2 regions of the Halomonas huangheensis genome follow, and region 1 is predicted to be linked to the other one. Evidence: predicted binding sites of a transcription regulator. Region 1 holds the regulator's gene; the other holds the start of a gene.
What was found. Region 1 encodes LexA, which represses DNA repair genes until DNA is damaged. Its sites were predicted from a motif close to TACTGTNTANNTANACAGTA; they were not measured.
Positions count from the first base shown of each region.

Region 2: the regulator LexA is predicted to act here: its motif matches at 1,626-1,645, upstream of AR456_RS07890 (DNA topoisomerase III).

Region 1 is NZ_CP013106.1:2,625,879-2,631,923, forward strand. Features, by position in the region: gene AR456_RS11485 (type II secretion system F family protein) at 1-211, shown strand, start outside; gene AR456_RS11490 (L,D-transpeptidase) at 452-970, opposite strand; gene AR456_RS11495 (TetR/AcrR family transcriptional regulator) at 970-1,671, opposite strand; gene lexA (transcriptional repressor LexA) at 2,034-2,699, shown strand; gene dinB (DNA polymerase IV) at 2,846-3,895, shown strand; gene AR456_RS11510 (hypothetical protein) at 3,931-4,179, opposite strand; gene AR456_RS11515 (FAD assembly factor SdhE) at 4,427-4,654, opposite strand; gene AR456_RS11520 (integration host factor subunit beta) at 5,025-5,351, shown strand; gene AR456_RS11525 (LapA family protein) at 5,419-5,724, shown strand; gene lapB (lipopolysaccharide assembly protein LapB) at 5,726-6,045, shown strand, end outside.
Region 2 is NZ_CP013106.1:1,750,201-1,756,245, reverse strand. Features, by position in the region: gene AR456_RS07900 (SEC-C metal-binding domain-containing protein) at 1-1,138, opposite strand, end outside; gene AR456_RS07890 (DNA topoisomerase III) at 1,669-3,657, shown strand; gene AR456_RS07885 (ketopantoate reductase family protein) at 3,657-4,634, shown strand; gene AR456_RS07880 (hypothetical protein) at 4,778-5,539, shown strand; gene ppc (phosphoenolpyruvate carboxylase) at 5,863-6,045, opposite strand, start outside.

The sequences.
Region 1 (6,045 bases):
CATTCAGCTGGTTCGGATCGGCGAGGAGTCGGGCACGCTGAATACCATGCTGACACGCCTGGCGGAATACTATGAGGAAGACGTTGAACGACGTGCCGATACGCTGACGACACTTCTCGAACCACTGATCATCGTGGTGCTGGGAGTGCTGGTGGGCGGGTTGATACTGTCGATGTACCTACCCATTCTCGAACTGGGGAATGTGATGTAGGTAGGAGTTATAAGGGGTAAGAGGTAAGAGGTAAGAGACAAGAGGTAAGAGGTAAGAGGTAAGAGACAAGAGACAAGAGACAAGAGACAAGAGACAAGAGACAAGAGACAAGAGACAAGAGACAAGAAGAATCGTTGGTGTGCCCTCGAAAAAGCAAACACCGAGGTCTTGCCTTTTAACCGCGAAGCAGCGCTGTACAACTCGCAGCTCTAGACTCAGTGCTTACGGTCGGTCTGGTGCTCAGTCATGCAGCCAGACTGGGGTGCCTGGGGGGGCGTCAGCGAACAGTCGCAGCAGGTCGTCGTCACGCATGCGGATGCAACCATGGGAGGCTGCGATGCCCATTGGGCGGTCTGACGGGGTGCCATGGAAATAGATATAGCGACGCTGGGAGTCGACCTGACCACCTCGATTGAACCCCGGCTCCAAGCCGGATAACCAGAGAATCCGTGTCAGGATCCAATCCCGCTCCGGGTGGGTGGTGCCAAGCGCCTGATCATAGACCTCTCCGGTGGACCGCCGTCCTCGAAAAACCGTGCCGCGAGGCTGGTCTGCGCCAATCGAGGCGCGTATCACATGCCAGCCTAGAGGTGTCTGACCGCTACCTTCACGCTGACCGGTGCCCGCTTCCCCGGTAGACACTGAACAATGCCAATCCTGTTGCTCGCCGCGCCAGAACGTCAGGCGCTGAGTGTCGGTGTTGACCTCCACCCAGCTCCCTTCTGTTGGCGGCAGTGCATCAAGCGCCGGTGTATGCATCAGTTCACCGCTCCTTTCCCTTCACTGACCAAGGCGCTAGTGGATTCTGCCTGCTCCAGACCACCTTCCGGCAGCGGCGCATTCATGGCCGCAACGACAACCGGACTCATACGCCGCACCAGATCCCTGACCGAGACATGCTCACCATAGTCCTTTTCGGCGATATCACGCAGCGCATCCAGGCCAGAGAAGGTAAATATGACGGTCCCCAGTACAAAGTGCAGACGCCAGAAACGCTCGGCGTCCGGCAGCTCTGGGGTCGCCTCGCGCACGAGGGCTACAAAACGTGTAAAGACGGTACCGAATTCATCCTGAATATAACGGCGCAAGTGCCCCTGCGCCTGACTATAGGCCAGCCCCAGCAGGCGCATGAATACCTTGAGACTGTGCTTCTCGGCAGGAACCTCCAGCACAGTGCGCGCCATGGTTTCCAGCAACACCTCAAGGGGAATGACCTTCTCGCCATAATCCGCCTCCAGCGCATCGATCGCTGCGTGGAAGCGCTCGGAAAACGGCTCCAGATAACGGGCAAATACTGCCTGGATCAACGACTTCTTTGAACCGAAGTGGTAGTTGACCGCAGCCAGGTTGACCTTGGCCTTGCCGGTGATGTTGCGCAGAGAGGTTTCAGCGAAGCCACGTTCAGCAAAAAGCACCTCGGCGGTGTCGAGGATACGGGTCATGGTGTCAGGCTGGCCCATAATCAGGCTCCGTTTTCAGAGGAAAAGCTGAAGGTGAAATGGCGCGGGGAGAGCGCCGGTTGCCGATACTGAATTCACCCACTGCCGCTTCCCGGTTGGAAACAATTGTTTGAATTCTTCCAAAAGTGTATGCGAGCAAGCGCGATGCCACAATCAGTGTGGTGAAGATGATGTTTGAAACAGGCCATGGAATTACCCGCAAGGAACATTTTTACTGGATAGGCGTCCATACTGTATACTTAACCAAGTAACGTGTCTGACCATGGCCAGATGCCTGGCAGATAAAGTCCCATGATCACCGGGCCTGTGGCGTTGAAGGCCACAGTTTCATCTTCACAACCTCGCCGCCTGAGGGAGGCCGAATGACACGTCCCCTGACTCCTCGCCAACAGAACGTCTATGACTTTATCGTCAAGACCATGAACGAGCTCGGTTATCCGCCAACCCGCGCCGAAATCTCGCGTGCGCTTGGCTTCCGTTCTCCCAACGCAGCAGAAGAGCATCTACGCGCCCTCGAGCGCAAAGGCGCCATCCGAGTAATTCGCGGCACCTCGCGTGGTATCCGTCTGCCAGCCCAGGAGAGCGATCCTGCCAACAGTTCAGATTCGCAGCCTGAAGCCAGCTCTCCCCAGGGGTTGCCGATAATCGGTGAAGTAGCAGCTGGTAGTCCGATTCTTGCTGCCGAGCATATCGACCGCTACTGCCCCCTACCTCCGGAATACTTCACCCCGCGCGCCGACTATCTGCTGCGCGTTCGCGGCCTGTCGATGAAGGATATCGGCATCCTCGAAGGTGACCTGCTGGCCGTGCATCGCACCGAGCGAATTCGCAACGGCCAGATTGTGGTGGCACGCCTCGAGGAAGAAGTCACCGTCAAGCGCTTCCAGCGCGATGGCTATCGGGTAACCCTCGAAGCCGAAAACGAAGACTTCGCCCCGATTCAACTCGACCTGCGCCAGGACAGCCTGTCGATTGAAGGCATTGGAGTAGGAGTGATACGCGGCGGCAGCGGACAGTCACTGGGGTAACGAGCCGCGAGCTACGAGCTGTACAGTGATGCCCCACAGTTCACAGGCCATGGCTCTCCCGAACAGGGATTTACTTACAGCTTGAGGCTTACAGCTTACAGCCCGAGCTGCTCGTAGCTCGTAGCTGAATAGAGATATCCATGCCTATTCGCAAGATCCTTCACGCCGACTGTGACTGCTTCTATGCCGCGGTGGAGATGCGCGACAATCCAGCGTTGCGAGATATTCCTCTAGCGGTGGGCGGGTCCGCTGAACGGCGTGGAGTCATCACGACTTGCAACTATCCGGCACGCAAGTTCGGTATTCACTCGGCGATGCCTACCGCTCGGGCACTACGTCTGTGCCCGGAGCTAACCCTCGTCCCGCCGAATTTCGACAAGTATCGTGAAGTATCGGCACGGATTCAGGCGATCTTTCATGAGTTAACGCCATTGGTTGAGCCGCTGTCACTGGATGAAGCCTATCTGGATGTGACGGATGTCGAGGCTTTCCAGGGCAGCGCCACCTGGATGGCGCAATGGCTCAAGGCCGAGTGCCTCAAGCGCACGGGTATAACGGTATCAGTAGGTGCGGCTCCGGCACGCTTTCTGGCCAAGATTGCCAGTGACTGGGAAAAGCCGGATGGGCTGACGGTGATTCGCCCGGACCAGGTCGATGCTTTCGTGCGCACTCTGCCGGTCAAGAAGTTGCATGGCGTCGGCCCCGCGACCAGTGCTCGCATGGAAGCCATGAACATTCACACCTGCGAGGACCTGCGAGCGCTGCCGATCGAGAAACTGCTTGATGAATTCGGCAAATTCGGTCGCCGCCTGTATGAGATGTCGCGCGGTATCGATGAGCGCCCGATCAACATCGAACGCGAGCGTAAATCGATCAGTGTAGAAACCACTTTCGAACGTGATCTGCCTGACCTGCCAAGCGTCAAGGGAGCCCTGACACCACTCTGCGAGAAGCTGAGCGAACGCGTTTCGCGCAACGGCAACCCGCCGCTGCTGTGCTTATTCGTCAAGATTCGCTTCGACGACTTCACCACCACCAACCTGGAAGCACGCGGGCTGGCACCCGAACTGGAAAACTTCGACCATCTACTGGAACAGGCCTGGCAGCGCGCCCGACGTCCTGTACGTCTGCTGGGTGTCGGAGTGAGGCTAGTGCCGGAAGAAGCCCGACTACAGCTGTCTCTCCCGTTTTCCTGAAGCTCACCAAGGCAGAAACTCATCAAGGCAAGAGCTCAGCGGACACCTGGATACAACGGATACCCGGATAGATGACGACGCAGCGCGTGGCGCTCGTCATCCGCCATGGCGTCCGGCCAGAGCCAGATCGTCGAACCACTCCAGCGCAAGGCAATCAACCGGGGACCGAGCGCCACACACTGCAACTTGATCGGCTGCCAATGCTCCCGCCCCGGGCTCCGCCACTCCCACCGCCCGGGTACCGCCGATAACTGCGCCTCGAGCCCGATCCGGCCCGAAGACATACTCGCACTCCCCGGGATCGAGGAGCCCGGCTTTGAGGAAACGGGGTCCGAGGCAGCCGAACCAGGGAAAGCCAACGCAGCGTCATCCACCAGACAACGTAACTGTCCTACAGGGCCCAGTCGCCAAGCCTGGATCAGCACTGCCGCTACGCAGGCCGTCAGGAGCGCCCCAACCGGAGAAGGTGTCAGCCAACCCGCAAGCAAACAGACTCCTGCCGCCAGAGCGCCCTGAACAAGATGCTGAGTCTCAGAGGCCGCGATTGTGACCGTGACCGCTACTCTCGGCATATTCCACAATCATTTGAACGATTCTGCGACGCCTGGCATCTTCCGGCCACTCTCGTCGCATCAACCAGATGAACAGATCCTGGTCTTCCTCGGTGATCAACTCTCGGTAGGACGCCTTGTCCTCGTCGCCCAGCTCATCGTAACGATGCTCAAGAAACGGCAGCAGCAGCAGGTCCAACTCCCACATGCCCCGGCGTGAGTGCCAGTACAGGCGCTTGCGTTCAGCCTCGGCGGCTGAGGCCGCTGGTGATGATTGCTCCAAGGGAAACCTCTCGTTGGCCTTAGGGTGATGTGGCGACATTATACCTCAGAATGTAAGTTTCCCGTTGTCGAGGCCGCTGCGATTTTGCCTAAACAGCAATCCAGCTGCCCTGATCCAGCAAGTGATTGTAGTGCGTTGTTTTATCAACAGTTGAAAAGTATGCTATCTAGAAGAGATGCGGCAAGCCTGAACCATGTGAAGACTGCAAGCCGTCCTTCCGGGCGGTAACAACATACGGTTGCAAAGCCGGTTGCTAAACCCAGGGTTGTGGAGGCAGGAAGCGACACCTTCGCTCATCCCCAGGTGGGACTCACGGAGAAGACCGATGACAAAGTCCGAACTGATAGAGCAGATTGCGATGCGGCAGCCAGAGCTGTCAGCCAAAGACGTGGAGGCTGCGGTACGCCTCATTCTCGATGACATCACTGATACGCTCGCCGAAGGCGGTAGAGTGGAGATTCGCGGTTTCGGTAGTTTCTCGTTGCACTACCGGGAGCCACGCCTTGGTCGCAACCCGAAGACTGGTGAAGCAGTCGCTCTCGACGGCAAATTCGTGCCACACTTCAAGCCCGGCAAGGAGCTGCGCGAACAGGTAGACGCCAGCCGTGCACTGGGTTACTGAGCCGGCGGGCACGATTCGGTGCCTGCCTCTATGGCTTGATGTCTAGACTTACAATGGGAATTCGCTCATGCGTTGGCTCAAAGGCCTGATCATGGCCATCATTCTGCTGGTGGTTCTGCTCATCGGTATTCTGTTCGCGACCAACAACCAGCAGACCGTGCCTCTGGACCTGATCTGGATGCAGTTGCCCGAAGCATCACTATCGGTCTGGCTGCTGAGCGCACTGGCCATCGGTGTGATTCTTGGCATGCTCGCCATGAGTGGTGTCTATCTGCGCCTGCGCACAACGCTGACCCGCGCTCAGCGTCACAATCAGCAGCAGCGCAAGGAGCTTGATCGTCTGCGTGTCCAGGAGATGAAGGAACTCCCCTGAAATGCCGGATCTCCTACTGCTGGGCCTGCTGGTTGGCGCCCTGGCCATTGGCTGGGGCCTCGGCCGGCGGGAAAGAGGAAAACACTCGGCCTCTCCCGAACCCGGCCTGTCGCGAGACTATTTCGTTGGCTTGAATTACCTGCTCAATGACCAGCAGGATCGAGCCATCGAAACCTTCATTTCTGCCCTCGAAGTCAACAGCGACACCATCGAGACTCACGTCACCCTGGGCAACCTGTTCCGACAGCGCGGTGAGGCTGACCGCGCGGTGAAGATCCATCAGAATCTCCTCGCTCGTCCCTTTCTCAATACCGAACAGGG
Region 2 (6,045 bases), 880 kb from region 1:
CCGGCAGCCACTGACCGGCATTGACCCAGGGGTCGCCGAGAAAGCCCATGGCGGCGTCAGGGTCGACCTCCACCTGGAAGCCCTCATGGAAGGCTGCGTAGAAGGTGTCCTCACGCGCAGAGGAGTGATAAACCAGCTCTCCGTCCTTCTGCTCAACATGCAGCGGAGGTGGTGGCGTCAACTCCGCCAGCAGGGTCTGAAGCCCTACCAACGGCTCGCCAAGGTCCTCCTCGGCACTCAGCAATTGATCCGCCAGTGTGGCACCGGGATTGTCGGCAAGATCGGCAAGAAACTGCAACTGATCGGCGTCGAGCTCACCACTGCGAGTCAAACGACGCAGCCAGAAGCGGGAACGCTCGACGGCCTCCTCCTCATGCCCCTCATGCAGCAACAGCATGGCCTCGATATACGCCAGCGTCGGCGAATCCGGAAGCGCCTGCTGGGCACGCACAAAGGCTGAGCGCGCACTGTCCAGGTCGTCATTGTCCAGATGCATCAGGCACAGACGTTCCAGCGCTACACCACGCAGGAACATCGGCCCACGATCAAGCACTTCGTCGAGTAATGCCTCGCGCTTGCGGTAGAAGCCACGCTCCTGGAACAGGTCGAGAAGAATTTCGAAGGCTGGTTCCGCCTGTTCAGGTAGTCGGTCCCAGTCAGCATTGTCGAACAACGACTCGAGTATCTGCTGAGCGCGACCACGTTGCCCTGATTCCGCAGCGATCAGACCCGCTTCCAGTAGCGCCTGAGCCGGTGCTCTACCACTGGCCAGCGCTGCCTTGAGGGTGTTGCCCTTCCATTCGCGCAGCGACAGCATCCACATCAGGTGTGGCGGCAGATGCCCCGGTAGACTGACAGCGCCACAGCACTGCTTCATCTTGCGGCCCGAATCGCACCAGCAGGGCTCATTACGCCCCGGACGCGCGAGCATCTCGCAGGCAAATCCGAGGCGCTCCAGTGGCGTCTGCGACCACAGTTCCGGCGCCAGCGCTTGCGCCAACGCCTTGTCTCCACCTACTCGCCCCGGGCCTTGCTCCCTCGCCCAACGCATCAAGGTCGGATAACGTTCGTCCTGTCGAATGGCTGCGAGGGCGCCCGAGGCAAAGCCCAGCAGTTGATCCACCCATACTGCCAGCATTGCCTTCTCCAAACTCAAAAAGCGACACAGTCTACCAGCACCAGGCCATCATGGGCAGTTCCGCCCTACGATGCCTGACATGCAGCAGTTCCTGCATACTTGTATCTAACTTAACCAACCCGGAGCCTTCCAGGTTCCCGTCGTGATTCATCGATGCCCATGATATCAGCAGCAGAGCGCTGATAACTCGGAAAGCACCAGGGATCCTCTGAATAATTCCATCCGTGGCATTATTCAGTGACACCAGCCCATTCCTTTCGAGCTCGGTCCAGTCTGGTCGCCACCTGGAGAAAATGGCAGCACGGAAAAATCTCCATCGCCTACAAACCGCAAGACCATGCACTACACAAGCTTCCGACCAGAACTCAACAAGCTTTTGACCAGAGCTCAACAAGCTGCCGACCAGAGCTCACAAAGGGTGCCATAAAAACCGATATGATACTTGTACACAGCAAGTGTAATGGTAAATCTGGCATCGCTTGCAACATACTGGAAGAATATACATATCTCTTTATGGATATCTCGTTTCCATGCGTTTGATCATTGCGGAAAAACCCAGCCTGGCTCGCGCCATCGCCGAGGCATTGCCTGCATCTGCACAACGTCGTGAGGGCTACCTCGAAGCCGGAGATACTATCGTCAGCTGGTGTGTCGGCCATCTTCTAGAGCAGGCCCCTCCGGATGCCTACGATGCCTCCTTCAAGACCTGGCGACGAGACCATCTCCCCATTGTGCCGCAACGATGGAAGCTGGTGCCACGCCCCAAGGCGCGTGGGCAACTCAGCGTGCTGCGCGGTCTGCTCAAGCGTGCTTCCAGCGTGGTACACGCCGGAGATCCGGATCGCGAAGGCCAACTGCTGGTCCAGGAAGTGATCGAGTATCTTGGCTGGAAAGGCCCGATTTCGCGCCTGCTGATCAGTGACCTCAACCGACCAGCGGTGACGCGAGCACTGGCACGCATCGAGGACAATGCCCGTTACCTGCCGCTCTATCGGGCGGCAGAAGCTCGTTCCCGTGCCGACTGGCTGTACGGTATCAATCTGACCCGCGCATGGACCCTGATTGGTCGCCAGGCCGGCCATGATGGCGTGCTTTCCATCGGGCGAGTGCAGACCCCGGTACTGGGCCTGGTGGTCAAGCGTGACGAGGAGATCCGCGACTTCACGCCCTACCCGTTTTACGTCCTGTGGGCACAGCTCGCGGTGTCCGCCGGGCAATTGAAAGCCTGGTGGGTACCCGGCGAGCATCATCGTCTCGATGACCGTGGCCGTCTACTGGAACGCCCCCCAGCGGACGAGCTGGCGGCCCGCCTGAAAGGCGCCGAGGGACGACTCGCGGAGCTGGACCGTCGTCAGCGTCGCCAACCGCCACCTCTGCCTTACTCACTATCGGCACTCCAGGTCGATGCAGCGCGCCGCCACGGCCTATCGGCCAAGGCCGTGCTGGATATCTGTCAACGACTCTATGAACGTCATCAACTGATTACCTATCCACGCTCCGACTGCCGTTACCTGCCTCGAGAGCACCTTGGCGGGATGCCGGCCCTGCTGGCCAGCGCCTGCGCCAGGGACACAGTCCTTAGCAGTTGGCTGAACAACGCCGATATGAGCCTGCGATCCAGGGCCTGGGATGACAGCAAAGTCGGGGCTCACCATGCTCTTTCACCGACCGGAAAGCCCTTTGACCCAGCGCGTCTGTCAAAACAGGAAGCTGACGTCTATCGACTGATCACACGTAACGTACTGGCCCAGTTCTACCCACCGCTGGAAACATGTGAGGTCAAGGCAGAGTTCCATATCCTCGACGAGCGTTTCCGCGCCTCTGGCCAGGAAATCATCGCTGCTGGCTGGAAGCCGCTATTTACTACCCGTGAGGAAACACCGCCGCTGCCCAGCCTGCGCCAGGGAGAAAGCTGCCGGGTTCTGGATACCGAAGTCGAGGACAAGCAGACGCGTCCACCAGAACACTTCACCGATGCCAGTCTGATCAAGGCGATGATGAATATCGCCCGCTATGTCGAGAACAGCGAGGTACGTCGCACTCTGCGCGACACCGACGGACTCGGCACCGAGGCCACTCGAGCCAACATCATCGAGACCCTGATCGATCGCTGCTACCTGGTACGTGAGGGCAAGGCCCTGCGTGCCACGCAGTTGGGAGTAGCGTTGATCCACTCCGTGCCTCCGGCCGTAGGCCGCCCTGAGCGCACCGCTGTCTGGGAGCAACGTCTGGAAGACATCGCCAACCAGGGCGACCCGGCGCCGTTCCTCGATGCCCTCGTTACCGACCTGCATCAACTGGTGGCGGCCGCCGACACTCAGCGGCTGGCACAAGCCCTGGGCGAGGCTCGCCGCCATCAGGGCATTCCCGATGCTGCCGCCCCGCGCAAGCGGCGTCGCTCGACGACCACGCAACGCACTGGCAAGAGCGGCCGTTCAAAGTCCAGCTCCAGCCAGCGCAAGTCTCGCTCCAGCAGCGCCCCTGCTCGACGCCAGCGTCGCTCTCCGAAGGACTCCTGATGAATGCTTCCAGAACCCCAACGGCTGAACGTCTGGAGTCTCCAGATCTACCGGCACCTGCACATATGGTCGTCGGCCCCGGTGCCATTGGTCGTCTGCTGGCACTGTCTCTACAGAGAACGGTGCAGGATAGTGCCGCGGTGAGTCTGTTGGGCCGCCGCACTCTGCCTGAGCAGCAATGTCTGGAGACTCCGGATGGAAAGCGGATACCACTGCGCATCACCACTCTGATGGAACCGAGCCATGCCCCGATTCGCCCGGACATGGTCGTACACCTGACCACCAAATCCTGGGCGACCATGAACGCTTTTGAAACGCTCGCACCACACCTGCCAGTGGATATACCTCTGGTGCTGTGGCAGAACGGATTTCGCGTTCAGCACCCTATCTCCAACCGCTGGATGGGCCCGGTACTCTGTGCCTCGACTACCGAAGGCGCCTATGTTGTTGACGATAGTCACGTTGTTCATGCCGGACGCGGTCATACCGTGATTGGCCATTTGAACGGCCACTATCGTGAAGTGGCCGTGCAGCTCGCCGAGCAATTGAGCCACGCTGGCCTCGCAGCCACTGCGGTTGATGACATCGAAGTTCGCCTGTGGCACAAGCTGGTGGTCAATGCCGTCATCAACCCTCTGGTCGCACGCTTTCGCATCACCAATGGGCAACTGCGTGACACTCCTTACTCCTCTCTGGTCGAGGCAACCCTCGATGAGCTCAGCACTCTGATGCAAGCCTTGAAGGTTCCAGCGCCTCCCAGTACCTCGCTGTACCCCTGGCATGATCTGGTCTGGCAGGTGATTGAACGCACAGCGGCCAATCGCGCCTCGATGCTGCAGGATCTCGAAGCCAACCGACCTACCGAGTACGACGCCATTCTCGGCCCACTGCGTGAAGCCGCACAGACAGCAGGCATAGCAACACCGCAACTGGACAGCCGCTGGCAGGAGTTGGAAGTACGAAACAACCAGGGCTGATCTGGCAGACCTGGTCAGCTAATGCTAATTTGACATGAGGTGTGCGAACGCTCCTCGCAATAATCCTGTCATTCGGACAACGGCCATGCGCCGGTGGCCAAGATGTGACATTGCGAGGGTGTTCGTATTTCATTGGTCATGCAATGCCACTCAGGCACCGCAAGGGATGTGATGTCGAGCCGCTGCGATGCAGCCAGCACGACAAGGGCATGGACCCACAGGATGTCAGTATGTTGTCGTCATCACTCATCGTGAAAAGGATTGTCGTTGCCGCCCTGCTGCTGGCCAGCCTGGCCGGGAGAGTTCTGGCAGCCACAGAAACGGAGACAGAGGCTCCCGCCGAGGGCCCCGCGCTGGAAACCGAAAGCGCGCAACCCAACAGCTCGGGCTTCAAGCCCTCTACCGAACACCCCGCCCCCTCCTTCTCCACTCTCTCTCAGGAAATCGTGCGCCTTGATAATGGTGTGCTACTGCAGGGAGATGAGGTACATACCCCGGATGGGCACACCTCTGGATTTCGTCTCACGGCGGGCTTTACACCCGCACTCAGCGACGGCCTCGATCTCGGTGCCGAACTACGTTATCGCGAGAGCGACAACGTGCCGACCAACGTTGGCGGCGCACATGTTCAGGATGTCATCAGTCTCGGCGGCAGTCTGATTGCCGGGCTACGTGTCGGTGCCTTTGGCCTTTATGGCAAGGCCGGCTACACCCAGTGGTCGAGCGATCCTGTGACGGGTGCCCTGCAGAACGACGCCAACAGCGGTCTAGCTCGTGTTCAGGGCTTTGGCGCCCGCTGGTTGGCGACCACCGGCTGGATCGGCCAACTGGAGATGGAGGAAGTTGACCATCCTCTCCTCGAACATCTGAATATGGTCACGGCCTCGGTTCACGTCCCCTTCTGAGTCACTCTCCTTCTGAGTCACTCTCCTTCTACGTACATTCCACTTCTACGTACATTCCACTTCTACGTACATTCCACTTCCTTGCTCACTTCCATCTTGCGTGAGTGACGCGCGTGCTCGCCCCGAGGATCATCAGGCTCAGAATCATCAAGCTCAGAATCATCAAGCTCAGAACCATTGGATACGGAAACGCCCGGCAAGGTCAGGTGCCGGGCGTTTCTGGATTAACGTTTCTGGATCAACGTTTCTGGATCAACATTGATGAATAAGCGTTTATGGATGGCCCTCTGGATGGGCGGTACAGATCCCCATCAAGGCACGTATCAGCCGGTATTACGCAAGCCTGCCGCAATGCCTGCCATGGTGACCATCAGTGCGCGTGATAGATCAGCGCTGATGGCGCCGTCAGCATCGCGATTACGCTGCAACAACTCGGCCTGGAGGCCGTGCAGCGGGTCGATATAGGGGTTGCGCACTTCAATGGCCTGACGAATCAGTGGTGTCTT